2 regions of the Streptomyces sp. NPDC000345 genome follow, and region 1 is predicted to be linked to the other one. Evidence: riboswitches for the same ligand, from Rfam matches in the RefSeq annotation. Region 1 holds a riboswitch; the other holds the start of a gene.
What was found. Region 1 has a riboswitch for cyclic di-AMP ahead of ACFY30_RS29885 (hypothetical protein). Riboswitches for the same ligand answer to the same signal wherever they lie in the genome.

Region 1 (15,659 bases):
TCCGCTTTCACTCTCCGGAGTCACCGAGCGGTCCGAAACCGATTTGTTGTCCACAGATTTCCGTCTTCCTCTGGCTTTTCGCCCCACTGGACCTCACTCTGGGTAGTGGAACACTCCCTGTGTGCGAGGGGAGTTCGGGTGGACGTGCGAGGAGCGCGTCTGGACAGACGGGGGCTGCGCATGGAAGCGATGCGGCTCATCCTGACGAGCAGGCGTGCGCTCGCGGGCGGCGGCGGCAGGACGGAGATCCTCACGGAGGTGTGGCAGGCACAGGCCCTGGCCCAGGCGATAGGCAGTCGCCTGGCTGTCTCGGGCCCGCCCGAACTGCGGGGCGAGGCGCTGGGGCTGACGGAGCTGGCGGGCCGGGGCTGCGGAGTGCTGGACGCCCCCGACCTCGACCCCGGTGATCTGCGGGCCGCCCAGCTCACCGCCCTGGAGGACGCCCGCGGGGCCCTGCTCGACCTGGGCGGCCTGCTCGGCGAGGTCGGCATCGCCCTGGTCGCCCTCGCCAGCGCGGCGGACGACCAGGGCACGTACTGGCAGTGCATGGAGGCCATCGACGCGGCCGACGAGTCCAGGGACCGCGTCCTGGAGATGCTGCGCAAACTGGCGGCGAGAGAGGAGAGAGAGGAGAGGGAAGGGGCCGCCTTACCCGAGAGATGAACCCGGGCGGGTCATCGCCGCGGGCACCCGCCAGGCAGGATGGAGGGCATGGATCTTCGTATCTTCACCGAACCCCAGCAGGGCGCCACCTACGACACCCTCCTCACGGTGGCGAAGGCCACCGAAGACCTGGGCTTCGACGCCTTCTTCCGCTCCGACCACTACCTGAAGATGGGCGACGTCGACGGCCTCCCGGGCCCCACGGACGCCTGGATCACCCTCGCCGGCCTCGCCCGTGAGACCAGGCGCATACGCCTCGGCACGCTCATGACCGCCGCCACCTTCCGGCTGCCCGGCGTCCTCGCCATCCAGGTCGCGCAGGTGGACCAGATGTCCGGCGGCCGTGTCGAACTCGGCCTGGGCGCGGGCTGGTTCGAGGAGGAGCACACGGCGTACGGCATTCCCTTCCCCAAGGCGAAGTTCGGCCGCCTGGAGGAACAGCTGGAGATCGTCACCGGCCTGTGGGCCACCCAGCCGGGCAAGACCTTCGACTTCCACGGCGAGTACTACGACCTCAAGGAATCGCCCGCGCTGCCCAAGCCGGCCCAGCCGAAGATCCCGGTGCTGATCGGCGGCCACGGCGCGAGCCGCACGCCCCGGCTCGCTGCCCGGTTCGCGGATGAGTTCAACATGCCCTTCTCCTCGCCCGAGGACAGCGAGCGCCAGTTCGGCCGGGTGCGGGCCGCGGCCGAGGAGATCGGCCGGGACGCCGACGCGATCACCTTCTCCAACGCCCTCGTCGTCTGCGTCGGCAAGGACGACCGGGAGGTCGCCCGCCGCGCCGCCGCGATCGGCCGCGAGGTCGAGGAACTCAAGACCAACGGCCTGGCCGGCACCCCGGGCGAGGTCGTCGAGAAGATCGGCCGCTACGCCGAGACCGGCTCCCGCCGGATCTACCTCCAAGTCCTCGACCTGCACGACCTGGACCACCTGGAGCTGATCTCCGCCCAGGTGCAGTCGCAGCTGCCGTAGGGCCGGACGCCCGCCGGATCCGGTCCGGCGGGCCGTCTCCGGCGGATCGGCACATGACACCGCCCCCCACGGCGACCCGCCGCGCCGGGTCACCGTGAGACCCGGCGAGTCCGCCGTCCCCGGCCGGCCTGGTCCGCCGCACCACCACCGAGGCCGGCGAGGAGGCCGCGAATTTCCCGCGTGCACCCCGGCCGATCTCGCAGTTTTTCCGCGGGAGGTCCGACAGCGGACCCAGCACACCAGCCGCCCGGCCCGCAGCCGGGGCTCGACCCGTGTGAACCGGCCCGCAATACGGCCCATGGCCACCTCGAACGCCTCCCGCCACCGGGCGGGATCTATGCTGTGACCTGCGGCTACCGTCTCTTCGTCAGTCCACACGACTCACGATGATCAACGGTGGCCGCACCAGTCCCCGCACCGGCCGCCACCAGCAAGATCACGAATCCAGCCTGACCACTGGACCCGTCTCGAAGACATCCGACAAATAGACTGGGCTCAGAGGCGCCTCAGGGACGGAGGTGGCACCATGCCCGCCATCCTCTTCGTCCGGATCACATCCGGACTCGATGCGCAGGAGTTCGAGCGGCGCCTGCTGGAGCGGCGCCCCCGCTTCCACGACGTACCCGGTCTGCTGCAGAAGATCTACGGCCGTGACAGTGAAACCGGCGATGTGTGCGGCATCTACTTCTTCGAGAGCCAGGAGGCGCTCGACGCGTTCCGCGGGACCGAGCTCGCCCGCACCATCCCTGCCGCGTACGAAGCGGTCGAGGTCCGCCGCGAGGTGTACGACGTGCTCTACTCACTGCGGACCGACCAGGGACCCTTCGCCGAGTCCGGCCACCCGGCAGACACAACGGGGTGACCCGCCGACTGCTGACGCGATGCCAGCAGACCGAACACGCGCCGGTCACGACCAGCAACCAGCAGTCCGAAAACCGTGAAGATCACGGTCTACGGCTGGAGTAGTAGGAGGAGAAACGGCGGCCGGCGAGAGCGGCACCGCAGTCTCGGCTACAGATGACCTTGGAGGGTCTGACGGTTTGCATCAGACCCCCCAGGTTCCTCAGAGGCCACCGGTCCCCTGGTGGCCATCTTGGAAAGTGTCGGGCGGACGTTGTCATCCGCCCAACTTCTACCGGCAGTCAAGAACGTGTGATCAGGACATAGGCCTCACTGTCCATTCCACACGTAGGCCAGGACCGCCACGACGAACACAGCGGTCCAACCTCCAGCCGCACACCCCGTCCCCAGGGCATCGAAGAAGGTGGCCCTTTCCTCCGCCAACCGGTGGACGATGCCCGCGACCAACCCGACGTTGAACGAGATCGAGATCCCGAACATCACGTCTCGCACACGCGCCAGAGCCGTGCGGCTCTGCGGGTTGGACGGGGCGACATGAAGCGCAGACATGCGCAACCCTTCGTCAGATGCCTGTGAAGGATGACCTGTCGGATTCGGGCTGGCGAAGTTGCCCGGCCGCTGCTGCGGCTTCACCCCAAGGGCTGCTCGTCCCGATCATGGCGTGACCGTTCCGGCGACCCGTCGTGCTCGGGTCCCCCACTCCTGCCGACTTGATGTGTGTGTCGGTGGCATCCGGGCGGCGGCAGGACTCGGCATCCGCCAGGACCGCCCTGCGAATCTGCTGGGCAGTGCAGAGGATCGTGACGTATGAAAGACCGAAAATCCCAATCGAAACTGGTGTTTGTGGCGTGTGTCACGACCGGCTTTGATTGATCGGACAATCGTGCGAATCCACCCTGGCCAAGCGGACTTTGACGGTCCGTCAGGCTTCAGATGCAGTTGCCACAGGTGGATGCGTGTAGACCTCTCCGCGAGAGCCGAGACCATTTCGACTTCGAGGTCTCGATCGTCATGTACATGGACTTCTTTGAGATCGAGGATGTTCGCTTCCTTTCATCAATGTCGGGCGGCTCCCGGCGTGCGACGGATCTCAGGGGCTCGTAGGGGGTGGCGGTGCGGACGACGTACACCCCGGGGCGGACATCTGTCCCTTCAAGGCTTCTTCGCAAGCGGAATGACTCATGTCCGTTTGTCGGTGGTGAGTGGGAAGATTGAAGTACGTCGAAGAAAGGAGGTGACCGACATCTACAGACCGGCAACGAAGCAAGCGAAGAAGTTGAAGGCGGGTGACCATCTGAAGTTGCGTAACGGTAAAACCGTGGAAATCCTGGCCATTGAGCCGGCAATTAACCAGAAGGGAGACAAGTGCCTGATTCTATCGCTGTACCGTATGCCTAAGATGGTGGTCAAGGCATACCGCGTGATGAACATGCACTACCCGTCATGAGGCGAGTAACCAGATAGGGGAGAAGGGAGGTTTTGCAAAGTCGGAAGTTTTGTCACTGCTCTCCGTGGATGTGCCGTAGCCCGCGTCGGATGCGCTGGACGAGGTGATCGGGGCTACTGAAGGCGACGTTGGAGAGCCAGCCGCGTCGCAGGAGGGACCAGAACTGAGGACGTGCTGACTGTGGCCAAGGCGCGTAAGGCCAGGGGGGAGAGCATCACTGCCAGTGCCAAGGCTCTTGCGAGTCTCCCGCGCCACGCTCTACCGGCACATCAGGTAGTCCCTCACGGTGTCCTATAGGACCCCTGCCGACATGGCAGGGGTCTTCTGCTGTCCTAATCCAGTACCGGCATGGGCCCAGTGGCACCCATACTCGGACCTGTGTTCCTGACGATCTCCACCACCGGCACCCCCGAACGCCCCGCCACCGATCTGGGCTTCCTGTTGCACAAGCATCCCGACAGAGCGCAGGCGTTCTCCACCTCCTACGGCACGGCGCACGTCCTCTATCCCGAGGCCGACGCCCAGCGGTGCACGGCGGCGCTGCTGCTGGAGGTGGACGCCGTGGCGCTGGTCAGGCGCGGCAAGGGAAAGGGCCGCGGCGGCGCTCCCGACGCGGCGCTCGCCCAGTACGTCAACGACCGCCCGTACGCGGCCTCCTCGCTGCTCGCCGTGGCGCTGAGCGCCGTCTTCTCCAGCGCGATGCGGGGCGTGTGCACCGCCAAGCCCGAACTCCCCGCTCAGCCCAGGCCGTTGCGCGTCGAGGTGCCCGCGCTGCCCGCCCGGGGCGGCGCCGGTCTCGTCAGGCGGCTCTTCGAGCCGCTCGGCTGGACGGTGACCGCCGACCCGGTGGCCCTCGACACCGAGTTCCCCGAGTGGGGCGACTCGCGGTACGTGCGCCTCGTCCTGGAGTCGGAGACGCTGACCCTCGCCGAGGCACTGCGCCATCTGTACGTGCTGCTGCCGGTCCTGGACGACGCCAAGCACTACTGGGTCGCCTCCGACGAGGTCGACAAGCTGCTGCGCGCGGGTGAGGGCTGGCTGCCCCAGCACCCCGAGCAGAAGCTGATCACCAGCCGTTATCTCTCGCGCCGCTGGTCGCTGACCCGGCAGGCGATGGAGCGCCTGGAGCTGGTGCGGCTCGCCGAGACCGACGACAGCGAGGTCGAGGACATCGACAACGCGGTCGGGGCGGAGGCGGAGACCGAGGAGAAGCCCACCCCGCTGGCCGTGCAGCGGCGGGACGCGATCATCGCCGCGCTGACGGCGTCCGGCGCCACGCGCGTGCTCGACCTCGGCTGCGGCCAGGGCGAGTTGGTGCAGGCGCTGCTGAAGGACCCGAGGTTCACCGAGATCGTCGGCGTCGACGTGTCGATGCGCGCGCTCACCATCGCCGCCCGGCGCCTGAAGCTGGACCGGATGGGCGAGCGGCAGGCGTCGCGCGTCCGGCTCCTGCAGGGCTCGCTCGCGTACACCGACACCCGCCTGCGGGGCTACGACGCCGCCGTGCTCAGCGAGGTGATCGAGCACCTCGACCTGCCCCGGCTGCCGGCCCTGGAGTACGCGGTGTTCGGCTCGGCCCGCCCGCGCACGGTCCTGGTGACCACCCCGAACGTCGAGTACAACGTCCGCTGGGAGAGCCTCCCGGCCGGACACGTCCGGCACGGCGACCACCGCTTCGAGTGGACCCGCGAGGAGTTCCGCGCCTGGGCGTCCACGGTGGCCGAACGGCACGGCTACGAGGTGCGGTTCGGTCCCGTCGGCCCGGACGACCCGGAGGTGGGGCCGCCCACCCAGATGGCCGTGTTCGAACTGAGCGCGCCCACCACGAACACCACGCACGAGAAGGAGGCGAAGGCGGCATGACCGAGACCGAGACCCAGACCGGGACCCAGACTCAGAACCGGACCGGGGGCCGGGTGCTTCCCGTCACCGACCTGTCCCTCGTCGTGCTGATCGGCGCGTCCGGATCCGGCAAGTCGACGTTCGCGCGACAGCACTTCAAGCCCACCGAGGTCATCTCCTCCGACTTCTGCCGAGGCCTGGTCTCCGACGACGAGAACGACCAGAGCGCGACGGGGGACGCCTTCGACGTCCTGCACTACATCGCGGGCAAGCGGCTCGCGGCCGGCCGCCGCACGGTCGTCGACGCGACCAGCGTCCAGCAGGACTCCCGCCGGCAACTGGTCGACCTGGCCAGGAAGCACGACGTGCTGCCCATCGCCATCGTGCTCGACGTGCCGGAGGAGGTGTGCGCCGAGCGCAACGCGGCCCGTACCGACCGCGCCGACATGCCCCGCCGGGTCATCCAGCGCCACACCCGCGAACTCCGGCGTTCGCTGCGCCACCTGGAGCGGGAGGGCTTCCGCAAGGTGCACGTCCTGCGGGGCGTGGAGGACGTGGAGAACGCCACCGTCGTCACCGAGAAGCGGTTCAACGACCTGACCCACCTCACCGGTCCCTTCGACATCATCGGCGACATCCACGGCTGCGCCGCCGAACTGGAGTCGCTGCTGGGCAAGCTGGGCTACACCGACGGCGTCCACCCGGAGGGCCGGCAGGCGGTGTTCGTCGGCGACCTCGTCGACCGCGGCCCGGACAGCCCGGGTGTGCTGCGGCGCGTGATGGCGATGGTCGAGTCGGGCAACGCCCTGTGCGTGCCGGGCAACCACGAGAACAAGTACGGCCGTCACCTCAAGGGCCGCAAGGTCCAGCACACCCACGGACTGGCCGAGACGATCGAGCAGATGGAGGGCGAGAGCGAGGAGTTCCGGGCCGAGGTCCGGGCGTTCATCGACGGACTGGTCAGCCACTACGTCCTCGACGGCGGCCGGCTGGTGGTCTGCCACGCCGGTCTGCCGGAGCGGTACCACGGCCGCACCTCGGGCCGGGTCCGCTCGCACGCGCTGTACGGCGACACCACGGGCGAGACCGACGAGTTCGGCCTGCCGGTGCGCTACCCGTGGGCGGAGGACTACCGGGGCCGGGCGGCCGTCGTCTACGGCCACACGCCCGTCCCGGAGGCCACCTGGCTGAACAACACCATCTGCCTGGACACCGGGGCCGTCTTCGGCGGCAAGCTGACCGCGCTGCGCTGGCCGGAGCGCGAGCTGGTCGACGTACCGGCGGAGCGGGTCTGGTACGAGCCGGCGCGGCCGCTGAAGTCGGAGGCGCCCGGCGGGCACGACGGACGTCCGCTGTCCCTGGCGGACGTCCACGGCCGGCGGATCGTCGAGACCCGTTACGACGGCCAGGCACGGATCTCGATCCGCGAGGAGAACGCGGCCGCGGCCCTGGAGGTCATGAGCCGTTTCGCGGTCGACCCGCGCCTGCTGCCGTACCTGCCGCCGACCATGGCCCCGACGGCGACCAGCCGGGTGGAGGGCTATCTGGAGCACCCGGCGGAGGCGTTCGCGCAGTACGCCGCGGACGGTGTCGAGCGGGTCGTGTGCGAGGAGAAGCACATGGGCTCGCGGGCGGTGGCCCTGGTGTGCCGCGACGCCGACGCGGCGCGCAGGCGCTTCGGCGTGGACGGGCCGACGGGATCGCTGTACACCCGCACCGGCCGCCCGTTCTTCGACGACGCGTCGGTGACGGAGGAGATCCTCGGCCGCATACGGACGGCCGTCGACGAGGCGGGGATCTGGACGGAGCTCGACACGGACTGGCTGCTGCTGGACGCCGAGTTGATGCCGTGGTCGCTGAAGGCGTCGGGGCTGCTGCGCTCGCAGTACGCGGCGGTGGGCGCCGCCTCCGGGGCCGTCTTCCCGGGGGCGCTGGCCGCCCTGGAGGGCGCCGCGGCCAGGGGCGTCGACGTCGCGGACCTCCTGACCCGGCAGCGTGAACGCGCCTCGGACGCGGCCGCGTTCACGGAGGCGTACCGGCGCTACTGCTGGTCGACCGAGGGCCTGGACGGCGTGCGCCTGGCACCGTTCCAGATCCTGGCGGTCCAGGGCCGCAGCCTGGCGGGCCTGCCCCACGACGGACAGCTGGCCCTGCTGGACCGCCTGGTGGAGCACGACAGCACCGGTCTGCTGCAGACCACCCGCCGCCTGTACGTCGACACCGCCGACCCCGAGTCGGTGCGGGCCGGCGTCGACTGGTGGCTGGAGATGACCGGCCGGGGCGGCGAGGGCATGGTCGTCAAGCCGCTCGGCGCGGTCGTGCGCGACGGGCAGGGCCGCCTGGTCCAGCCCGGCATCAAGTGCCGGGGCCGCGAGTACCTCCGGATCATCTACGGCCCGGAGTACACGCGCCCGGACAACCTCGCCCGTCTGCGCGGACGCTTCCTGAACCACAAGCGTTCCCTCGCGATCCGCGAGTACGTCCTCGGTCTGGAGGCCCTGGACCGGCTGGCCGAGGGCGAGCCGCTGTGGCGGGTCCACGAGGCGGTGTTCGGCGTGCTGGCGCTGGAGTCGGAGCCGGTGGACCCGAGGCTGTGACCCCGGCCGGGCCGACGGCCCGCGCGAGCCGGAGGACCCGCCCCTCCCTCCGGCTCGCCCCCGGTTCCCGTGCACTGGTTGCGGTGTCGCCGGTCCTCGTGCACTGGTTGCGGTGTCGCCGGTTCCCGCGCACTGGTTCCGGTGTCGCTGGTTCCCGCGCACCGGTTCCCGCGCACCGGTTCCCGCGCCACCAGCGGCCGTGTCCCCCCGGTGACGCGGGAACCGCAGTTCACCCCACCAGTCGCAGCCGTTCCCCGCACACCCCGACCCGCACCGTCTGCCCCCACGTCAGCTCCACGGCGTCGCTCTCGATGCCGTCCCCGAAGGCGACGAGCCGCTCGGACTCGACCGTGAGGGTCAGCCGGCCCCCGGCGGCCAGCTCGCCCGCCACGAACGCCGTCCCCGTCGCCGGTGACGGCCACGCCTCGCGTACGAACCACACCAGCCGTTCCTCCGTGGGCCCCGGCAGCCGGAGGCCGCCGCCGCGTTCCTGCCAGACCGAGCGGATCCAGCCGGTGGCCCCCGTGCCGGTGCCGACCAGTACCCCGGAGGATGCCTGGGCCTCGACGACACCCCCGTCGTCCTCGAGGCCCAGGCGGTAGCGGGCGGTCTGGTGACCGGCGGCGCCGAGGTAGATCTCGTTCAGGGCCAGCAGCCGCTGCGTGTCGTCGGCGACGGCTTCGACCATGGTCAGTTCGGACCCGCCGGTGGCGGACGCGAACACCGAGGGCAGGAGCGCCCCGGCGTCCCCCGGGCGGTGACGGACCAGGACGCCCGGGTTGCGGCCGGGGTCGGTGTCGATGCCCACCACCGGCTGTCCGGCGAGGTACTTGGCGACGTTCGCCACCAGACCGTCCTGTCCGACGACGATCACCACGTCCTCCGGCGCGAAGAGGAAGCGGTCCAGGTCGGCGCGCTCGACCCGGGTCTGACGCCAGGTCAGGGGAATCGCCGCCGTCACCTCCGCCAGGGCCCGCCTCGTACGGCGGTGGCGTTCCGCGACCTCCTCGATGTCCCTGCCCCGCGAGGAGAGGAAGAAGGCGGCCTGGCCGTGCGTGCCGTGCCGGGCCACCAACTCCTCGTACTCCGTGGTGCGATGGACCAGCACGGCCCGTGGGGCGAGGCTCACTCCCGGGCTCCCAGCTTGGCGAGCAGCCCGGTCAGCACGTCCGGCGAGACGGTCACGCTGTCGATGTGCGGCAGGTTCTCCGCGAGACGGGTTCCGGTGAGGGCGTGCAGGGTCGCCACGTCGACGTCCGCGTGGACCCGCAGCCAGGCCGCCTGGGCCTGGGCCCGTGCCTCGCCGACCTCGCGCGCCGCCTCGGCCTCCGCACGGGCGAGCCGTACGGAACGGGCGGCCTCCGCCTCCGCGAGCCTGACCGTGCGCGCCGACTCCGCCTCGGACAGCCGCTCCGAGCGCAGCGCCTCGGCGTCGGCCAGCCGGACCTGTGTGGCCGCCTCCGCCTCGGACAGCTTCACGGCCCGGGCCGCCTCGGCCTCCGCCAGCTTCACCGAGCGCGCGGCCTCGGCCTCCGCCAGCCGGACGGTCCGGGTCGCCTCGGCCTCCGCCCGCACCTTGTCCGCGGCCGCGCTCTCCTCCGCCTCGCGGCGGGTGTTGGTGCCGCGCTGTTCGACCAACTGCTCCTCGCGCCGGGCGAGTTCGATCTTGCTGGCCAGTTCGTTCTCGGCGATGGTCCGCTCCCGCTCGACGGCCACCGCCCGCCGTTCGTACGTCGCCCGGTCGGCCTCCTGCTGGATCTGCTCGCGGGCCGGCGTGCGCAGCGCGCGCTCCACCTCGGGCTCCGGGCGCAGCGCGACCACGCGCACGGCGACCACCTCGATGCCCGTGGCGGGCAGGCGCGGCTCCGCCGCCAGCCCCGCCGCGACCCGCTCCCGCACCGCCGTCACCCCGTCGACCAGCGCCTCCGCCAGCGGCGTGCGGGCGAGGACGTCCAGGGCGTGCTGCTGGGCCGTCTCGGTCAGCAGGGTGCCGAGCTGCTCCAGGGGCGCGCCGCGCCAGACCCCGGTGTCCGGGTCGATGGAGAAGTCCAGGCGGGCGGCGGCCACGGCGGGGTCACTGATCCGGTAGGTGACCGTCGCCTGCACGGCGACGTCCTGGAAGTCGGCCGTACGGGCATGGAAGGTCATGGCCAACTCGCGGTCGTCGACTGGAACTTCGGAGAGGGCGGCGGTCAGCGAGCGGAACCAGAAGCTGAGTCCGGTCCCGTCGTGCACGAGCGTGCCCGAGCGGTGGTGGCGGATGTGTGCCGTCGGGGCGCCGCGCAGATGGCGCCAGCCCAGCCGCCGGGTGATGTCGGCCATGGGTGATCCCCCTCGCCCTCGCGATTTTCGTCAGTACGACGATAATCAAGGTGCCGGTTGTCGTCAAGGGGACGAAAACAAGGGGACGCGAAACGGTCTCGCGGAGGGTGAAGACGGGTCCCGATGGTCAGGATGGAGGCATGGGATTCCACGTCGACTCCGAGGCCGGGCGGCTGCGCCGCGTCATCCTGCACCGGCCGGATCTCGAGCTCAAAAGGCTCACCCCCAGCAACAAGGACGCGCTCCTCTTCGACGACGTGCTGTGGGTGCGCCGGGCGCGCGCCGAGCACGACGGGTTCGCCGACGTCCTGCGCGACCGCGGCGTCGAGGTCCACCTCTTCGGCGATCTGCTCGTCGAGGCCCTGGAGACCCCGGCGGCCCGCGCGCTCGTCCTGGACCGCGTCTTCGACGAGAAGGAGTACGGGGTGCTGGCCACCGACCACCTCCGGGCCGTCTTCGAGGACCTCTCCGCGGCCGAACTGGCCGAGAGTCTCGTCGGCGGCATGACCAAGCGGGAGTTCCTGGAGGCGCACCCCGAGCCGACCTCCGTGCGCTTCCACGTCATGGAACTCGACGACTTCCTCCTCGCCCCCCTGCCCAACCACCTCTTCACCCGTGACACCTCCGCCTGGATCTACGACGGCGTCGCCGTCAACGCCATGCGCTGGCCCGCCCGGCAGCGCGAGACCGTGCACTTCGAGGCGATCTACCGGCACCACCCCCTGTTCCGCGGGGAGACGTTCCACGTCTGGTCCGAGGGGCAGGCCGACTACCCGTCCACCATCGAGGGCGGCGACGTCCTCGTCATCGGCAACGGCGCCGTCCTGATCGGCATGAGCGAGCGGACCACTCCGCAGGCCGTGGAACTGCTCGCGCACAAGCTGTTCGCGGCGGGGTCGGCGCGGACCATCGTGGCCCTGGACATGCCGAAGCGGCGCGCCTTCATGCATCTCGACACCGTCATGACGATGGTCGACGGAGACACCTTCACCCAGTACGCCGGCCTCGGCATGCTCCGCTCGTACACCATCGAGCCGGGCGCCGCGGAGAAGGAGCTGAAGGTCACCGACCATCCGCCGGAGCACATGCACCGCGCGATCGCCGCCGCCCTCGGCCTCAGCGAGGTCCGGGTGCTCACCGCCACCCAGGACGTGCACGCGGCCGAACGGGAGCAGTGGGACGACGGATGCAACGTCCTGGCCGTCGAGCCGGGTGTCGTCATCGCCTACGAGCGCAACGCCACCACCAACACCCATCTGCGCAAGCAGGGCATCGAGGTGATCGAGATCCCGGGCAGCGAGCTGGGCCGGGGGAGGGGCGGGCCCCGCTGCATGAGCTGTCCGGTCGAGCGGGAGGCCGTCTGACTCGCACAGGTGTCTGTATAGAAATGCCGAGTGTCGTATAGACTTCCAAGGGTCCCTGTCACTGCACCTCTGCACGCATCTCTTGGAGCGCCCCATGGCGACAGTCCCGACCGCCCTCGCCGGCCGCCACTTCCTCAAGGAACTGGACTTCACCGGGGAGGAGTTCCGCGGTCTGATCGAGCTGGCCGCCGAACTGAAGGCGGCCAAGAAGGCCGGGACGGAGACCCAGTACCTGCGGGGCAGGAACATCGCGCTGATCTTCGAGAAGACCTCGACGCGCACCCGCTGCGCGTTCGAGGTCGCCGCCGCCGACCAGGGCGCCTCCACCACCTACCTCGACCCGTCGGGCTCGCAGATCGGCCACAAGGAGTCGGTGAAGGACACGGCGCGCGTGCTGGGCCGGATGTACGACGGCATCGAGTACCGCGGCGACAGCCAGCAGAAGGTGGAGGAGCTGGCCGCCCACGCCGGCGTGCCCGTCTACAACGGTCTCACCGACGACTGGCACCCCACCCAGATGCTCGCCGACGTGCTGACGATGACCGAGCACACCGGCAAGCCCCTGACGGACATCTCCTTCGCCTACCTCGGCGACGCCCGCTTCAACATGGGCAACTCCTACCTGGTCACCGGCGCCCTGCTCGGCATGGACGTGCGGATCGTCGCCCCGAAGACCTACTGGCCCGCCCAGGAGATCGTCGACCGCGCCCGCGAACTCGCCGCGGCCGCCGGCGCCCGGATCACACTCACCGAGTCCCTGGCCGAGGGTGTCCGCGGCGCCGACTTCGTCGCCACCGACGTCTGGGTCTCCATGGGGGAGCCCAAGGAGGTCTGGGACGAGCGGATCGCCGCCCTCGGCCCCTACGCGGTGACCATGGATGTCCTGCGCGCCACCGGTAACCCGGACGTCAAGTTCCTGCACTGCCTGCCGGCCTTCCACGACCTCGGCACCAAGGTGGGCCGCGAGATCCACGAGACCCACGGCCTGGAGTCCCTGGAAGTGACGGACGAGGTCTTCGAGTCGGCCCACTCGGTCGTCTTCGACGAGGCGGAGAACCGACTGCACACGATCAAGGCGGTCCTGGTCGCCACCCTCGGCTGAGTCCCCGGCCGGCCCGGTCACTCCGGACGCGGCCGCCACTGGGGCGGGACCACGGCCAGCCGGAACCACACCGCCTTGCCCTTCTCGGTGGGGCGGTGCCCGCAGGACGAGCTCAGGGCGCGGATCAGCAGCAGACCGCGCCCGTGCTCCTGCCAGGGGTCGGGATCCCCGCCGGACGGCCGGGTGAGGTCGCCCGGCGGCATCGGGTCGTGGTCGTGCACCTCGACCTGGCAGCCGGTCGGCCGCAGCTCCACCACCAGCTCTATCGGGGCGTCCCCGGCGGCGGTGTGCTCCACGGCGTTCGCGACCAGCTCGGCCGTCAGCAGTTCCGCCGTGTCGCTGTCCGCTCCGTGCTCCAACTCGGTCAGCGCCGTACGGACCAGTGCACGGGCCACCGGCACGGCCGCGGCGGAGTGCGGCAGTGCGATCCGCCAGGAGGCGGCCGAGTCGGCGGGGCGATCTTGCAAGGCGAGTCCGTTCATGGCGCAGGGTCCCGTGATCGACATCAGGCGGTCCTGCCTTCAACTTCAGGAATGGTACGGGGCCCCCGGCGGGTGCGCTTGTCGGGCGCCGTACGGGGCCTGCGGCCCCGCTGCCGGGTGACTTACCCCGGACAACGGCTCGTCTCGCTCCCCGGATCCCGTTGTTACGGCGTTATCGACGACCGGTGACACTGTGCGCGCCCCTGCCCCACGGCCGGATATCGCGCCCTCGTGACGACAGTCACGCAAGGGTGATAACTTCGAGGGTGACCGTCGAGGAGGCCGCCCTGATGAGTCCCTTCACCGGATCCGCCAAGCGCACCGCCCGCTGGGAACACCTCCGTGTCGAGCACACCGACGGGGTCGCCACCGTCACGCTCACCCGCCCCGCGAAACTCAACGCCCTCACCTTCGGCGCCTACGCCGACCTGCGCGACCTGCTCGCCGAACTGTCCCGGGAGCGGTCGGTCCGCGCCCTGGTCCTGGCCGGGGAGGGGCGCGGCTTCTGCTCCGGCGGTGACGTCGACGAGATCATCGGCGCCACCCTCGCCCTGGACACCGCCCAGCTCCTCGACTTCAACCGGATGACCGGCCAGGTCGTGCGCGCCGTACGGGAGTGCCCGTTCCCGGTGATCGCGGCCTTGCACGGCGTCGCCGCGGGCGCCGGAGCGGTTCTCGCCCTCGCCGCGGACTTCCGGGTCGCCGACCCCACCGCCCGCTTCGCGTTCCTCTTCACCCGAGTCGGCCTGTCCGGCGGCGACATGGGCGCCGCCTACCTCCTGCCCCGGGTCGTCGGCCTCGGCCACGCGACCCGGCTGCTCATGCTCGGCGAACCCGTGCGCGCCCCCGAGGCGGAGCGGATCGGCCTGATCAGCGAACTCGCGGAGGACGGCAGCGCGGACGAGGCCGCCCAGAAGCTCGCCCGCCGCCTCGCCGACGGCCCGGCGCTGGCGTACGCGCAGACGAAGGCCCTGCTCACGGCCGAGCTGGACATGCCCCTTGCGGCGTCGGTGGAACTGGACGCCTCGACCCAGGCGCTGCTGATGAACGGCGAGGACTACGCGGAGTTCCACGCGGCCTTCACCGAGAAGCGGGCGCCGAAGTGGAGGGGGCGGTAAGGGTGCCGAGCCGGACCCCACACCCACACCCGCGGCCGCCCGTGCCGGAGAGCCGCCCCCTGCGCGTCGCGATCATCGGCGGAGGCCCCGGCGGCCTGTACGCCGCCGCGTTGCTCAAACGCCTCGACCCCGCCCGCGACATCACCCTCTGGGAACGCAACGACCCCGACGACACCTTCGGCTTCGGGGTGGTCCTCTCCGACGAGACGCTGGGCGGCATAGAACACGCCGACCCGGCCGTCCACGAGTCCCTCCGCCGGCACTTCGTCCGCTGGAACGACATCGACATCGTCCACCGGGGCGTCCGCCACACCGCCGGAGGCCACGGCTTCGCCGCCCTCGGCAGAAAGCGCCTCCTGCAGATCCTGCACGACCGCTGCCGCACCCTCGGCGTCGACCTGCGGTTCCGCACCGAGGCGCCCCACCCCGCACTGCTCTCGGAGACGTACGACCTGGTCGTCGCCGCCGACGGGGTGCACAGCACGACCCGAGAGGCGTACGCCGACGCCTTCCGCCCCCGTCTGACACCCCACCGCTGCCGCTACATCTGGCTCGCCGCCGACTTCGCCCTCGACGCCTTCCGCTTCGAGATCGCCGAGACCGCGCACGGCGTCATGCAACTGCACGGCTACCCGTACGCCCGCCCGTCTCCCGACCACCACCCCTCGACGAGGCACTCCGGGCCGCAGAACCGGTTCGGCGCCTCCACGGTGATCGTCGAGATGCGCGAGGAGGTGTGGAAGGCGGCCGGCTTCGACGAACCCGACCCCCGCGCATCCGTCGAGCGCTGCGCCAAGATCTTCTCGGACGCGCTCGGCGGACGCCCCCTGAAGTCGAACAACTCCCTGTGGACCACCTTCCGCACGGTCGTCAACGAGCGCTGGTCGCA
Region 2 (15,659 bases), on a different contig from region 1:
TCGACTACGTCAAGTGGGACTTCAACCGCTGCTTCACCGACGCCGGCTGGCCGGACGACCCCTACCCGCAGCGTCTGTGGGTCGACCACGTGCGCGGCCTGTACGACCTCCTGGACCGGTTGCGGGCGGCCCACCCGGGCGTGGCCTTCGAGTCCTGCTCGGGCGGCGGCGGACGGATCGACCTCGGCATCCTGAGCCGCACCGACCAGGTGTGGACCTCCGACAACACCGACCCGCTCGACCGCCTCGCCATCCAGCACGGCTTCAGCCAGATCCACCCCGCGCGTGTGATGGCCGCCTGGGTCACCGACAGCCCCAACACCCAGCTGAACGGACGGGTCAGCTCGCTGCGCTTCCGTTTCGTCAGCGCGATGGCCGGGGTGCTCGGCGTCGGCGGGGACCTGTCCGAGTGGAGCGACGAGGAGCTCGCCGAGGCCCGGCGGTGGGTGGACCTCTACAAGGAGATCCGGCCCCTCGTCCAGCACGGCGACCTGTACCGGCTGCGCCCCCCGGCGGGTGGGCTGAGCGCCGTCCAGTACGTCCGCGGCGACGAGACCGTGGTCCTCGCCTGGCTGGAGGCGCAGCGGTACGGCGAGCCCGTGCCCGCGCTGAGGCTGCGCGGCCTCGACCCGACAGCGTCGTACGAATGCCGCGAAACGGGCGAAGTGCACCGGGGGGCGGTGCTGTTGCACCACGGGCTGCGGGTCGCGCTGCGAGGTGACCTCGATGCGACGGTTATTCGTCTGTGTCGCATCTGAGGGTTCTGTCCGAATTGGATCCTTCGTTCCAACTCGCTCTGGAATAGGGGATCCTGGAGAGACGTCACGTGAGCAGCGTCATATTCGTGACCGTCCGTCGCCCGTCATGTTCACGTAATCCAAGGGCTTTTCAGGGATGTTGGGCGAAAAAGCGCGTGCCCGATGCACGCAGCGTCACCGGTAATTCTCACAGGGGATCAAGAGAAAGGAGTGAGCAGGGCAACCTCTGCTTGTTCCCGTGCGTCTGGGTCGCTTACGTTCCAGTCCAATCCGGACGGATGCCGAATCCTGCCGCCGCCCGGAGTCCGCACACTCACCCGTCACGGCAGGAGCGGGGGACCCACAGGTAGAACCGCCTGTTCTGGTCTCCGGAACAGGCTTGGGGTAAAGCCGCGCCTCGGCGCGGCCGGGCATCTCCAGTCCGCACCCGACAGCTCACCTCGCAGGCACCGGAGAGGAATTCGCCATGCCCGCGAAGGGTAAGCACCGCCGTCCGAAGACCCAGCGTTTCACCCGTTCCATAGCCGTCGCCGGAACCGGCGGGGCCGCGCTCGCCCTCCCGCTCATGGGGGCCACCGGCGCCCATGCGGCCACCCCTCAGTCGGTTTCCCAGTCGGCCGCTCAGGCCGTTTCCGGATCGGTCGCGGAAAACGCCGTACAGGCCGCTCCGGTGTCGCGGAAGTCCCCGGCTTCGAACGCCAGGACCTACACCGTGCGGGCCGGCGACTACCTCGCCAAGATCGCCGACGAGCAGAACGTCAGCGGTGGCTGGCAGAAGCTGTACGCGGACAACCGCGAGGCGGTCGGCGGCAACCCCTCGCTGATCCACCCCGGCCTCGAGCTGTCGATCGGCAAGGAGGCCGCGACCACCAAGTCCTCGTCCGGTTCGTCCGGTTCCTCTTCCTCCTCGTCGTCGAAGACCTCGTCGTCGTCGCCCTCCTCCCCGTCCTCCGGCTCGAAGGCCTCGGCGTCGTCCTCAGCGAAGACGACCGCCACGGCCGCCGGGAGCGGCGCCAGTGCCTCCAGCGGTTACACCCTTCCGGTGGCCGGCGCGACCGTCGGGACCGGCTACCGCGTGGCCGGCGGCATGTGGTCCAGCGGGTACCACACCGGCGTCGACTTCGTCGTCCCGACCGGCACCTCGCTCAAGGCCGTCGGCGCGGGCACCGTCGTCTCCGCCGGATGGGGCGGCGCGTACGGCAACCAGGTCGTCATCAAGCTCGACGACGGCTACTACGCCCAGTACGCCCACCTCTCCCAGCTCTCCGTCTCGGCCGGTCAGACCGTGACCGCGGGCCAGCAGATCGGCCTCTCCGGCGCGACCGGCAACGTGACCGGCCCGCACCTGCACTTCGAGATCCGCACCACGCCGAACTACGGCTCGGACGTGGACCCGGTCGCCTTCCTCCGCTCCCACGGCGTCACCGTCGGCTGACCTCCGCCGACGACCCCCGCGCGGCACGCCTGATCGCCTGACACGCAGCCGAAGGCCGGACCCCCGTCCCGGGGGTCCGGCCTTCGGCGTGCCCTCCGGGGTCCGGCCTTAGGCGTGCCCTCCGGGGTCCGGCCTTAGGCGTGCCCTCCGGGGTCCGGCCTTAGGTGTGCCCCCCGGGGTCCGGCCTTCGGCGTGCCCTCCGGGTTCCGGCGCGGTCCGACGGGTAGGGAGTAAGCGCTTTCTGCTCGTTCCCGCAGACGTCCCGCCGAAGCTCACTGAAGGAGCCGCCGCCATGACCACCACCCGTCGGGCCTTGGGAGTCCTCGCCGCAGGCGCCGCCCTCGCCGCCCTGGCCCCGGCCGGTCCCGCGAGCGCGACCCCCCGCCACCGCCGGCTGATCGCCCACGACGACTTCCGCCACGGGCTGCGCCGGTGGGCCGTGGAACTGGAGCAGGGCGGGAGCGTCACGGCCTCGCGCGGAGTCCTGGAGATCGACGTGCCCGCCGGGGCGACGGTCTGGTTCAAGCGGCCGCTCGAAGGGCCGTACGTCCTCGAATACGCCGCCACCCCCGTCTCCGCGGGCGGCGCCAACGACCGTGTCTCCGACCTCAACAACTTCTGGAACGCCGTCGACGTCCGCTCCCCGGACGACCTCTTCGCCACCCCGCGCGGCGGCTCCCTCGCCGAGTACGACCACCTCACGACCTACTACGTCGGCTACGGCGCCAACACCAACACCACGACCCGGCTGCGCCGCTACGTAGGCCTGGCGGGCGTGCGCCCGCTGATTCTCGACTACACCGAGCCGCTGCTCGTGCCGAACCGGCCGCACCACGTGCGGATCGTCTCCGACGGCTCCACGGTGAGGTGGTGGAACAACGGGCGGCTGGTCTTCGACTACGCCGACCCGCAGCCGTACACCCGCGGGCACTTCGCGTTCCGGACCACCTGGAGCCACTTCCGGATCAACAACTTCCGGGCCTGGTCCCTTATTCCCTGAGGGGCCAACTCTTTAGGAGTGGCTTATCTCACCGACCGTCAACCCCTGCCTACGGTCGCGTAGGTCACATTCGAAGGTGAATCATGATCTGCCGTGGCAGACGATTCGAAGAGTGACAACAGATCAGTGATCGGGTCGTACGTGGCGGTGGGGGACAGCTTCACCGAGGGCGTCGGCGACCCCGGGCCCGACGGGGCGTTCGTCGGCTGGGCCGACCGGTTCGCGGTGCTGCTCGCGGACCGGCGGCCCGAAGGCGACTTCGAGTACACCAACCTGGCCGTGCGCGGAAAGCTGCTCGACCAGATCATGGAGGACCAGCTTCCGCGGGCCGTCGAACTCGCCCCGGACCTGGTGTCCTTCTGTGCGGGCGGCAACGACATCCTCCGGCCTGGCACCGACCCCGACGAGGTCGCCGAGCGCTTCGAGAGCGCGATCGCCGCACTGACCGCCGCCGCCGGCACGGTCATGGTGACGACCGGCTTCGACACGCGGGGCGTGCCCGTGCTCAAGCATCTGCGCGGGAAGATCGCCACCTACAACGGGCACGTCCGGGCCGTCGCGGACCGGTACGGGTGTCCGGTGCTCGACCTGTGGTCCCTGAAGTCCGTGCAGGACCGGCGGGCGTGGGACGGCGACCGGCTGCACCTCTCCCCGGAGGGGCACACGCGGGTGGCGCTGCGGGCCGGGCAGGTGCTCGGGCTGGAGGTGCCGGCCGACCCGGAGCAGCCCTGGCCGCCGCTGCCGCCCCGGGGGACGCTCGAGGTGCGCAGGGACGACGTGCAGTGGGCGCGGGAGTATCTCGTGCCGTGGATCGGGCGGCGGCTGCGGGGGGAGTCGTCGGGGGACCACGTGACCGCCAAGGGCGCGTTGTCTCCCGCGGACATCAGGATGCGGATCGCCGCGGTGGCTTGAGGGGCGGGGTGCGGCGGGAGGGATTCACCCCGCCGCCCCTTCCCGCGCCCGTCCCCCGGAGGCTGCGCCCCCAGCCCCCGGTCCGGCCCGTCAAGGACCCTCGTCGTCGACCTCGGTGACCTCGGTGACCTCGGACGCCGGACGGGCCGGGGTGCTCAGCCCGAGTTCCCTCGTCAGCGTCTCTTCCACCCACTCCTGTGCCCTGGCCCGGGACACCGTGCCGCCGTACGACGTCAGCTGGACGGCCAGACCGTCCAGGAGGGCCGTCAGCCGCAGGGCCGTCGCCGTCGGGTCCGGGCAGGTGAACTCGCCTGCAGTCACACCCTCGGTGATGACCTCGGTGAGCGCCGACTTCCACTTCCGGTCGAGGTCCCGGGCGACCTCCCGCAACGCGGGCTCGCGCAGGGACACCGCCCAGCCCTCGATCCACAGCCGCCAGCCCTTGGCCTGACCGGTCGGGGCGTACCAGCGCACCGCCGACCGCAGCCGGCGCAGCGCCGTCGTCCGGCGGCCGAGCAGCCGGCGCAGCTGGGCCAGGTCGCCCTCGGCGGCGTACGCGAAGGCCTCGGCGACCAGCTTCTCCTTCGTCGAGAAGTGGTAGAGGACCAGCGCGTTGCTCACACCGAGCGCCGCGGCCACGTCGGCGATCCTGACCGCCGCCACGCCCCGCGCCTCTATCTGCTCGATGGCGGCCCGCAGCAGCTCCTCACGCCGCTCGGCCACGCTCAACCGGACCCTCGCCACGCCGTCACCCTACACAGGAGCCGGGTGCCCGCCGATCCGCGCGGACACCGCGACCTGCGCCGACGTCCTCAACGGTGCCGTCCGAACCGCTCAGCGATCACCGGCAGCCGCTCCGCGGCGAGGGCGTGCGCGGCGGCCCGGGCCGTCGTCCCGTCCGCCTGGGCGCGCGCCAGGACCAGCTCCACCAGCGCCCGCATCGCACGGCGCGTGTACGCGAACGCCTCGTCCGCGTCCGCGCCGATGTCGCCGAACAGCGTCCACCACCACCAGGCGTTCGTCCCGGAGTTGACCACCACGTCCGGCAGGACGCGCACCCCGCGCGCGTGGAGCGACGCCTCCGCCTCCGGCAGGACCGGCATGTTGGCCGCCTCGGCGATCCAGCGGGCGGTGATCCGTTCCTCTTCCTCGACGCCGATCGCGTACGACACCGCCGCCGGCACCAGCACCTCCGCGTCCACCGACAGCCAGGCCCCGCCCGGCAGTTCGCGGTCCCCGGGCCGCAGCACGGCACGGTCCACGGTGCCGTGGCCGTCGCGCGCGGCGAGCAGCGCCTCCACGTCGAGTCCGTCCGGGTTGGCGATCGTGCCCTTGACGTCGGCGACGGCCACGACCGTCAGCCCCGCGCGCGAGAGGAAGCGTGCCGTGGCGCCGCCCATGGTGCCGAGCCCCTGGAGCGCCACCCGCGTCCCGGCGTACGGCACCCCGGCCCCGTCCAGAGCCGTCAGCACCGACTCGGCCACCCCGCAGCCGCCGACCAGCTCGTCCAGGCCGATGCCGTCCACCTCGACGGCGAAGGCGTCGGCCAGCCGTGCGCGGGCCGCCTCCTCGTCGTCGAGCAGTGGGTACACGGCCTGCACCGAGGAGACCAGGCCCACCTCGGCGACCGCCCGGTCCACCAGGTCCTGGGTGAGGCCCAGGTCCTCGCCGGTGGTCCAGCAGCTCTCCACGTACGGCCGCACCGCCCGCAGATAGCGGACCAGCAGCCCGTACGCCTCCGGGTCCCGGGGATCGCAGTCGATGCCGCCCTTTGCGCCGCCCAGGGGGACGTAGCGCGCCCGGGGGTCGTAGTGCAGCGCCTCCTTGAGGCTCATTCCGCGCGCGAGGCCCGTCACCTCCTCCAGGGTGCAGCCCTCCCGCATCCGCAGACCGCCGCTGCACACACCGCGCACGAGCCGGTCGACCACCAGGAAGCCCCGGCGGCCGGTGACGTGGTCCGTCCAGGTCAGGGACAACACGGGCGCGGCGGACACAGGGGCTCCTCGAACGGGATCATTACTGAACAGTGAGTCAGTATCGGGAGGCGGGACAAGGTCTGTCAACGCGCTGTCGGAGGGGGCGACCATAATGGAATGCCTCAGCGACTCCACCTGGAGGTACCGTGTCCGGTTTCCGTTCCCTGAGCCGCGGGCTCCGCGCACTGCAGCCCGAGGCCTTCGGCGCGGACCCGAGTGGTGAGCGCATGGCGCGCATCCGCAGATCGCCCCACTTCAGGGACGGGGTCTTCCAGAACCCCGGCGGCCCGGCCCGCACCCGCCCCTCGGGTTCGGCGCTGGACTTCGCCAAGGTCTTCTTCGACAAGGAGCAGCGTCCCCGCCGTGCCCCGGCGGGCACCGTCCCGGTGCACGCCACCACTCTCGCCGACCTCGCCAAACCGCCCGTCACGGGCCTGCGCCTGACCTGGATGGGCCACTCCAGCGTGCTCGCGGAGATCGACGGGCAGCGCGTGCTGTTCGACCCCGTCTGGGGCGAGCGCTGCTCCCCGTTCCCCTTCGTCGGGCCCAAGCGGCTGCACCCGGTCCCGCTCCCGCTGGCCGCGCTCGGGCCGGTGGACGTCGTCGTCATCTCCCACGACCACTACGACCACCTGGACCTGCCCACGATCAAGGCACTGGCCGGCACGGACACGCTGTTCGCCGTGCCGCTCGGGGTCGGCGCCCACCTGGAGCACTGGGGCGTGTCGGCGGACCGGCTGCGCGAGCTGGACTGGCACGAGGCCACCAAGGTCGGCGGACTCACCCTCACCGCCACCCCGGCCCGCCACTTCTGCGGCCGCGGCCTGCGCAACACCCAGCACACCCTGTGGGCCTCCTGGGTCGTCGCCGGCGAGGAGCACCGGATCTACCACAGTGGCGACACCGGCTACTTCGACGGCTTCAAGGACATCGGCGCCGCCCACGGTCCGTTCGACGCGACGATGATCCAGATCGGCGCGTACTCGGAGTTCTGGCCCGACATCCACATGACGCCCGAGGAAGGCGTGCGCGCGCATCTCGACCTCCAGGGCGGCACGCCGGGCGGCGCGCTGCTGCCGATCCACTGGGGAACGTTCAACCTGGCAACGCACGCGTGGACCGACCCGGGCGAGGGCACCCTGGCCGCCGGTCGCGCCGTGGGCACCCCGGTCGCGCTGCCACGCCCCGGCGAGCCCTTCGAGCCCGGCGCCGAGAGCGTTCCGGCCACACCGTGGTGGCGCGACGTGGCCCTCGCCCCGGCGGGTGGCTGGCGGCCGCTGACGGAGGCGGTAACGGTGGCCAAGGTTGATACCGAGAGTGACGATTCGAAGGATGCGACCGAAGGGGGCGCGGCGGCGGAGGCGGTTCCGGCGGGCTGAAAAGGAGTCCGGAAGAGGGCGGTGGTGAGGGTCGGGGGGCTGGAGGCCTCCCGGCCCTCGCTGTTTGTTTGGGGCCGTCTCTGACCAGGTGTGATCGGTTTGTTTTCCGGTTGTGTCGTCGTCGGGTGGTGGGGCCTCGGTCTGGCGTGCGAAGCCTCATACCAGAGCGGGACCCTCTCCGGGGGAGTTTGTCAACGGCCCACCGAACCTGATGCGTTGGCGACTACTGTGAGTGTCCGTCGCGCATGTCTGCGCGAGCGACCAGGCCCGACAGACCAGTACGAGGACACCGATGTCTCACCTCCGCGCACCCGCCGCACGTGCAGACCGCCGTGAGGGCGGGCGGCACGGACGGCCGGTGACCCGTACCGCACCCGCGCCGACCGAGACGCACATACGGCCCCAGTTGCTGCGGCTCGCCGTGCTGCCGCCGACCGCGGTCGCCCTCAGCGCCTGCGCGGTCGTCCTGTTCACCGTGCGCTCCACCGGCACCCGGCCCGGTCCCGTCCTGTGGGCCGTCCTGGCGGGCGCGGTGGCGGTCACCGGTGTCGGCATCCTCGTCGCGGCCGTCGCCGCCGAGCGCGCCGCCCGCTCCGTCAGCGACCGCATCGCCGCCCTGCGCCGGAGCAGCGCGCGCGGCGAGGCCGACCTGCGCGCCCTCATCGAGGAACTGCGCCGCGGCGAGGTCCCGCCCCCGCGCACGTCGCACGGCGGACCTCCCGGTGACGCCGACGACTTCGAACTGCTCGCCGCCGACCTCGCCCGCGCGCACGACGGGGCCGTCACCGCCGTGGTCCAGGCCTCCCAGCTGTCCAGCCAGGCCGGCAGCGAGCAGAAGCTGGAGGTCTTCGTCAACCTCGCGCGGCGGTTGCAGTCCCTGGTGCACCGCGAGATCTCGATCCTCGACGAGCTGGAGAACGAGATCGAGGACCCCGCACTGCTCAAGGGCCTCTTCCACGTCGACCACCTCGCCACCCGGATCCGCCGCCACGCCGAGAACCTCGCCGTCCTCGGCGGGGCCGTGTCCCGGCGGCAGTGGAGCAACCCCGTGTCCATGACCGAGGTGCTGCGCTCGGCCATCGCCGAGGTCGAGCAGTACTCCCGGGTCAGGCTCGTACCGCCGATCGACGGCGAGCTGCGCGGGCACGCCGTCGCCGACGTCATCCATCTCCTCGCCGAACTCGTCGAGAACGCCACGGTGTTCTCCGCCCCGCACACCCAGGTGCTGCTGCGCGCCAACCTCGTCACCTCCGGGCTCGCCGTCGAGGTCGAGGACCGCGGCCTCGGCATGCCCGTCGAGGAGCAGGCCCGTATGAACGCCCTGCTCGCCGACCCCGACCAGGTCAACGTCGGCCGGCTGCTGGCCGACGGCCGCATCGGACTGTTCGTCGTCTCCCAGCTCGCCCGCCGGCACGGCATCCGGGTCCGCCTGCAGTCCAACATCTACGGCGGCGTCCAGGCCGTCCTCGTCGTCCCGCAGGCCCTGCTCGGAGGCGCCGCCGGGGTTGTCGTCGCGGCGCATGACGGGGGAGGGGCGCCGCCCACCCCGGTGCCGGACCCGGCCGGCGGCGCACCGGCCCGCGACGCCACGCCCGGACCGCGTTTGCCGGTGCCGGCACGCGGAGCCGTCGAGGCGGGCCGCCCGGCGGGCCCGGCGTCCTCGCGGCCACCGGCCGCTGCTCCCGGGGACGGACCGGACGCGGGCCGCGGCAGCCGCAGACGGGCTCCGGCCCCGGCCCACGCCGCCCCCGACGGCGTCCGCCCGCCGGTCCCGCCCCAGGAGCAGGGCATCCGGCGGCCGCCCGCGTCGTCGCGGAGCGAGGACACGTCCACGTCCGGCACGGGCGGTCCCCTCGCTCCGCCGCCCACGCGCAACACCCCCGACCCGGCCAGGTCCGCGGCGCCTCCCCGGCCCCGGTCCGCCGCGGACGGGGGCCGACCGACCGCCTCGGCGCGCCCGGGGTCCGGCGCGGACGCGGGTGGTTCGGCTGTGCCGTCGCATTTCCGGTCCGCTGCCGATGCGGGTCAGTCGGCGGGCTCCGTGCGGCCGCGGAGCGACGGGGATGCGGGTGGGCCGGCCGTGCCCTCGCCTCTGCGGGCCGCTTCCGACGGTTCCCCTCCCGGCGGCGGCCGGGGCCTCGGCGCCCCGACCACTCCCGTCGAGTCCGGGCAGGTGCCTTCCGGTGCCTCGGCCGGGCAGGTGGCGTCCGGGTTTCCCCGCGGGCCGGCGTCCGCCGACGTGCCGGCCGTGCGCGCCTCGGCCCACGTGCCGGGCGAGCGGGCGGAGGCCTCCCGGGCGGACGGCCCGGCGCCTGCGCCGCTGCCCGTCCGGGGGGCCCGGCAGGACCGGCCCAACCCGGCCGACGCCGTGCCCGGGATCCGGTCGGCCGACCGGGCCGTGGTGGAGGAGCACGCGGGCATCGCACCCGTCCCCCGCGTGAGTGCCGTCCGCGGGACCATGGGCAAGCCCCAGCTGCCCCGTCGCCGCGCCCAGGAACACATCGCGCCGCAGTTGCGCGGGGGACCGGCTCCCCGTCCGGACGCCGAGCAGGCCGCCGGGCACGACCCAGGTCTGATGGCCGCCTTCCAGCGGGGCATCGGCCTCGCCGAGGCCCAGCAGAGTCTGGAGGCCGAGTCCCTCGAATCCGCCCCGTCACCGGCGTGGGAACCCCTGGAACGCAGCTCCTACCCGGTGTCCGACCCCTTCGAGCCCACCCGGCACCCCGCACCGGACTCCCCGCTCCTGTCCCCGCTCCCGCACCCTGCCCCCTCGAACCCGACGGCCCCTCAGCCCGCGTCGGACACGACGTCCACGGCGGGGCGTTCCCCCTACGCACCGCTCGGCTCCACGTCCCGCGCCCCGGCCGCTCCGAACCTCGGATCCGGCACGCCCTCCCCGGCGGAGCGGTCGCCGTACGCGCCCCTCGGGTCCATGTCCCCCGACCGGGCGGCTCCCCGCCCCGCGTCGGACGCGCCGTCCACGGCGGAGCGATCCCCGTACATGCCCCCCGGCTCCACAGCCCCGGCATCCGAGGCGCCCCCGGCGCACGCCTCCGCCTCCCCCCAGGCGTACGGCGTGCGGGGCGGGGCGCCCGGGCCCGCCCAGGGGCCCGGGCGCGGTTCCGGGACCGGAACCGGAGCCCGAACCGAGCAGTCCACCCCCCGGCGCGACGGGAGCGCGTCCGCCGGATGAGCGGTACCCCCACCCCCAGCGCTCCCGCAGACCTTCGTACCCCAAGGAGTCGATCCACCATGGCGAGCGATGTGCCGACCGGCCATGTATCCGACCTCGACTGGCTGATGAGCGGCCTCGTGCAGCGCGTCCCGCACACCATGAGCGCCGTGCTGCTCTCGTGCGACGGGCTGGTGAAGTCGGTCCACGGCCTGGACGCCGACAGCGCCGACCACATGGCCGCCCTGGCCTCCGGCCTGTACTCCCTCGGCCGCAGCGCCGGCATCCGTTTCGGGGACGGCGGGGACGTGCGGCAGGTCGTCGTCGAACTCGACTCGACCCTGCTGTTCGTCAGCACCGCCGGTTCGGGAACCTGTCTCGCCGTGCTCGCCGGGCGGGAGGCCGACGCCGCCGTCCTCGGCTACGAGATGGCGATGCTCGTGAAGAGCGTGCGGCCGTATCTGACGACCGCGCCCCGGCAGCACGCCGTCGAACCGTCGGTGACGGGACCTTGAGCGTGGCGGCGGCCGGCGACGGGCCCTGGCTCGACGACGCGGCCGGACGGCTGGTGCGCCCGTTCACGGTCAGCAACGGGCGCACCGAACCCACCGTCGCCCTCGATCTGATGTCACAGGTGATGGCCACCGGGGCGAGACCCCTCGGCTACCTCGGGCCCGAGCACGCACAGGCCCTCGACCTGTGCCGGGCCCCCGTCCCGGTCGCCGAGGTGGCCGCCCATCTGAAGCTCCCGGCGGCCGTCACCAAGGTGCTCCTGTCGGACCTCGTCGACTGCGGGGCCCTGACCACCAAGCCCCCCGAGTTCCACCACAACCCCACCGACCGGGCCCTACTGGAGGCAGTGCTCGATGGACTACGACGACAGCTCTGAGGCCGACGCGTACGGCGTACGCGAGGCACCCGCCGGCGGCCGCGCCGACCCCTTTCCGACCGCGCTGAAGATCCTGGTCGCGGGCGGGTTCGGGGTCGGCAAGACCACCTTCGTCGGCGCCGTGAGCGAGATCGCGCCGCTCAGCACCGAGGAGCTGCTCACCACGGTCGGCGCCGCGACCGACAACCTCGACGGCATCGAGAACAAGGTCGAGACGACCGTCGCCATGGACTTCGGCCGCATCAGCCTGGACCCGCAGCACGTCCTGTATCTGTTCGGCACGCCCGGCCAGGAGCGGTTCTGGTTCATGTGGGACGAGCTGTCCGAGGGGGCCCTCGGCGCGGTCATCCTCGCCGACACCCGCCGCCTGGAGGAGTGCTTCGCGGCCGTCGACTTCTTCGAGGAACGCGGCCTCGGCTTCATCGTCGCCATCAACGAGTTCGACGGTGCCCACCGCTACGACCCCGAGGAGGTGCGCGCCGCCCTCGACCTCGACCCGGACATCCCCGTCGTGCGCTGCGACGCCCGGATCTCCGCCTCCGGAGTCCAGACCCTGCTCACCCTCGTCCGGTACCTCATCGCCCACGCACCGGCGGAACCCCAGCCGAGCCGCGGCGCCACCATGTGACCCCCGCGCACCCCACCCTGGAGCCGCATATGACGTACGACGTCCCGCGCGACGGAGCCCGCCCATGAGCTACGACCCGCCCCGCCCGGCCGGTCGTCTGCTGCTCACCCCGGAGGACAAGGAGGCTCCCGCCCGTACCCGGAGACTGCGCCGACTCGGCCTCGGGGAGCGGCCGGAGCCCGCCCTGGACGCCTTCGCCGACCGCCTCGCCGAACTGACCGGCGCACCGTACGCCATGGTCAACTTCCCTGACGCGGAAGGGCAGTTCCTCGCCGGACTGCACACCCCGGCGGGGGGAAGCGCCGCCCGGGGCGGGAAACCCGAGCTGGGCCGGCGGCTGCCCCGTGAGTACGGTTACTGCCCGCACGTCGTCGTCCGCCGCAAGGCGCTCGTCCTGGAGGACGTCGGCGACTACCCGCGCTTCGCCGGCAACCCGGTCGTCGACGAGTACGGCATCCGCTCCTACCTCGGCGCCCCGCTGATCGACACGACCGGCATGGTCCTGGGCACGGTCTGCGTCGCCGCCCTCGCACCCCGCACCTGGGGGAAGGCCGGCCTGGAGACCATCAAGGCGACGGCCGCCGACCTCGTCGTCCGGCTGGAGACGCGCGCGGCGCCGCCGTAGACCGGGCCGAGGAGCAGGCGTGAAGGAAAGCTGTTGCTCCGCTTAAGAAAAGCTCGATGGACCGGTGCGGGCGGGATGAGGCAGATTGCTGACGCATCCACACCCCTCCCCGGCTGCGGGGCGCTTCGGCCTGCTCGCGTCCGGGACCTCACGCACAGGAGCCGCAGCTTGAAGGCGCTGGTCAAGGAGAAGGCGGAGCCCGGGCTGTGGCTCACGGACGTCCCGGAGCCCGCAGTCGGCCCGGGCGACGTACTGATCAAGGTCCTGCGGACCGGCATCTGCGGCACCGACCTGCACATCCGGGCCTGGGACGGCTGGGCGCGGCAGACGATCGGCACCCCGCTCGTCCTCGGCCACGAGTTCGTCGGCGAGGTCGTGGAGACCGGGCGGGACGTCGCCGACATCGGGATCGGCGACCGGGTCAGCGGCGAGGGACACCTCGTGTGCGGCAAGTGCCGCAACTGTCTCGCCGGGCGCCGCCATCTGTGCCGGGCCACCGTCGGCCTCGGGGTCGGCCGTGACGGCGCCTTCGCGGAGTACGTCGTGCTGCCCGCGTCCAACGTCTGGGTGCACCGGGTGCCGGTGGATCTCGACGTGGCCGCGATCTTCGACCCGTTCGGCAACGCCGTGCACACCGCCCTGTCCTTCCCGCTGGTCGGCGAGGACGTGCTGATCACCGGCGCCGGCCCGATCGGTCTGATGGCCGCCGCCGTCGCCCGGCACGCGGGCGCCCGCAACGTGGTGATCACCGACGTCAGCGAGGAGCGCCTGGAACTGGCCCGCAAGATCGGTGTGAGCCTGGCGCTGAACGTGTCCGAGGCGGGGATCGCCGACGGGCAGCGCGAGCTGGGACTGCGCGAGGGTTTCGACATCGGCCTGGAGATGTCCGGCCGCCCCGAGGCGATGCGTGACATGATCGCCAACATGACCCACGGCGGCCGTATCGCGATGCTCGGCCTGCCGTCCCAGGAGTTCCCGGTCGACTGGGCCCGGATCGTCACCTCGATGATCACCATCAAGGGCATCTACGGCCGGGAGATGTTCGAGACCTGGTACGCGATGTCGGTCCTCCTGGAGGGCGGCCTGGACCTCGCCCCCGTGATCACCGGCCGGTACGGCTACCGCGACTTCGAGGCGGCCTTCGCCGACGCCGCGAGCGGCCGCGGCGGCAAGGTCATCCTCGACTGGACCGCGTAAGTCACCTGCATTCCTTAGGAGTTCCCTGATGTTCGACTCCGTGCGCGACGACCTGCGCGCCACCCTCGACGAGATCCGCGCCGCCGGTCTGCACAAGCCCGAGCGGGTGATCGGCTCCCCGCAGTCCGCGACCGTCGCCGTCACCGCGGGCGGCCGTCCCGGCGAGGTGCTCAACTTCTGCGCCAACAACTACCTCGGCCTCGCCGACCACCCCGAGGTCGTCGCCGCCGCCCACGCCGCCCTGGACCGCTGGGGCTACGGCATGGCGTCCGTGCGCTTCATCTGCGGCACGCAGGAGGTGCACAAGGAACTGGAGGCGCGGCTGTCCGCCTTCCTCGGCCAGGAGGACACGATCCTGTACTCCTCCTGCTTCGACGCCAACGGCGGTGTCTTCGAGACCCTGCTCGGCCCGGAGGACGCGGTGATCTCCGACGCCCTCAACCACGCCTCGATCATCGACGGCATCCGGCTGTCCAAGGCCCGCCGCTTCCGGTACGCCAACCGTGATCTGGAGGACCTGGAGCGGCAGTTGAAGGAGGCGTCCGACGCGCGCCGCCGTCTGGTCGTCACCGACGGCGTCTTCTCCATGGACGGCTATGTGGCGCCGCTGCGCGAGATCTGCGACCTCGCCGACCGCTACGACGCGATGGTGATGGTCGACGACTCGCACGCCGTCGGCTTCGTCGGCCCCGGCGGCCGCGGCACCCCCGAACTGCACGGCGTCATGGACCGCGTCGACATCATCACCGGCACGCTGGGCAAGGCGCTCGGCGGGGCCTCCGGCGGCTATGTCGCCGCCCGCGCCGAGATCGTCGCCCTGCTCCGCCAGCGCTCCCGCCCGTACCTGTTCTCCAACACCCTCGCCCCGGTGATCGCGGCCGCGTCCCTGAAGGTCATCGACCTGCTGGAGTCGGCGGACGACCTGCGCGTCCGGCTCGCGGAGAACACCGCGCTCTTCCGCCGCCGGATGACCGAGGAGGGCTTCGACATCCTCCCCGGCGACCACGCCATCGCCCCCGTGATGATCGGCGACGCGGCGAAGGCCGGCCGGATGGCCGAGCTGCTGCTGGAGCGCGGGGTGTACGTGATCGGCTTCTCCTACCCGGTCGTCCCCCAGGGGCAGGCCCGGATCCGCGTCCAGCTGTCCGCCGCGCACTCCACCGAGGACGTCGACCGCGCCGTCGACGCGTTCGTCGCGGCACGCGCGGAACTCGAAGCCTGACATATTGCAATAATCGATCCCATGATCGAGGCGCGGCGGCTCCACATCCTCCGTGCGGTGGCCGACCACCGCACCGTGACGGCGGCTGCCGCCGCGCTGTATCTCACCCCCTCGGCCGTCTCCCAGCAGCTCACCGCCCTGGAGCAGGAGACCGGCCACCGCCTGGTCGAGCGGAGCGCCAAGGGCGTACGGCTCACCCCGGCCGGCGAGATCCTGCTCGGCCACACCCACGCGGTCCTCGCCCAGCTGGAGCGCGCTGAGGCGGAACTGGCCGCCTACAGCTCCGGGGCGGCCGGCACGGTCACCGTCGCCGCCTTCGCGACCGGTATCGCCCTGGTCGTCGCGCCCGCGGTGGCCCGGCTCGCCGGCACCGCGCCCGGCATAAGGATCCGGGTCCAGGACGCAGAAGGGGACGCCAGTCTGCCGATGGTCCTCGACCGGCAGGTCGACGTCGCCGTCGCCGTCG

Region 2: it holds a riboswitch for cyclic di-AMP, as region 1 does, so the genes downstream of both, ACFY30_RS36455 (peptidoglycan DD-metalloendopeptidase family protein) here and ACFY30_RS29885 (hypothetical protein) in region 1, are expected to answer to the same signal.

Annotation. Positions count from the first base shown of each region.
Region 1 is NZ_JBIAZE010000014.1:199,918-215,576, forward strand. Features, by position in the region: gene ACFY30_RS29870 (DUF6099 family protein) at 181-663, shown strand; gene ACFY30_RS29875 (LLM class F420-dependent oxidoreductase) at 712-1,635, shown strand; gene ACFY30_RS29880 (YdhR family protein) at 2,162-2,497, shown strand; gene ACFY30_RS29885 (hypothetical protein) at 2,806-3,045, opposite strand; cyclic di-AMP (ydaO/yuaA leader) riboswitch at 3,049-3,251, opposite strand; gene ACFY30_RS29890 (hypothetical protein) at 3,731-3,943, shown strand; gene ACFY30_RS29895 (3' terminal RNA ribose 2'-O-methyltransferase Hen1) at 4,322-5,806, shown strand; gene ACFY30_RS29900 (polynucleotide kinase-phosphatase) at 5,803-8,382, shown strand; gene ACFY30_RS29905 (hypothetical protein) at 8,612-9,511, opposite strand; gene ACFY30_RS29910 (SPFH domain-containing protein) at 9,508-10,704, opposite strand; gene ACFY30_RS29915 (arginine deiminase) at 10,845-12,068, shown strand; gene argF (ornithine carbamoyltransferase) at 12,163-13,170, shown strand; gene ACFY30_RS29925 (ATP-binding protein) at 13,188-13,652, opposite strand; gene ACFY30_RS29930 (enoyl-CoA hydratase family protein) at 13,943-14,770, shown strand; gene ACFY30_RS29935 (bifunctional salicylyl-CoA 5-hydroxylase/oxidoreductase) at 14,812-15,659, shown strand, end outside.
Region 2 is NZ_JBIAZE010000022.1:115,276-130,934, reverse strand. Features, by position in the region: gene ACFY30_RS36460 (alpha-galactosidase) at 1-758, shown strand, start outside; cyclic di-AMP (ydaO/yuaA leader) riboswitch at 1,028-1,220, shown strand; gene ACFY30_RS36455 (peptidoglycan DD-metalloendopeptidase family protein) at 1,225-2,193, shown strand; gene ACFY30_RS36450 (DUF6250 domain-containing protein) at 2,486-3,193, shown strand; gene ACFY30_RS36445 (SGNH/GDSL hydrolase family protein) at 3,320-4,105, shown strand; gene ACFY30_RS36440 (TetR/AcrR family transcriptional regulator) at 4,196-4,849, opposite strand; gene ACFY30_RS36435 (Glu/Leu/Phe/Val dehydrogenase dimerization domain-containing protein) at 4,918-6,099, opposite strand; gene ACFY30_RS36430 (MBL fold metallo-hydrolase) at 6,228-7,460, shown strand; gene ACFY30_RS36425 (ATP-binding protein) at 7,819-10,653, shown strand; gene ACFY30_RS36420 (roadblock/LC7 domain-containing protein) at 10,713-11,147, shown strand; gene ACFY30_RS36415 (DUF742 domain-containing protein) at 11,150-11,521, shown strand; gene ACFY30_RS36410 (ATP/GTP-binding protein) at 11,499-12,149, shown strand; gene ACFY30_RS36405 (GAF domain-containing protein) at 12,214-12,774, shown strand; gene tdh (L-threonine 3-dehydrogenase) at 12,943-13,971, shown strand; gene ACFY30_RS36395 (glycine C-acetyltransferase) at 14,000-15,193, shown strand; gene ACFY30_RS36390 (LysR family transcriptional regulator) at 15,215-15,659, shown strand, end outside.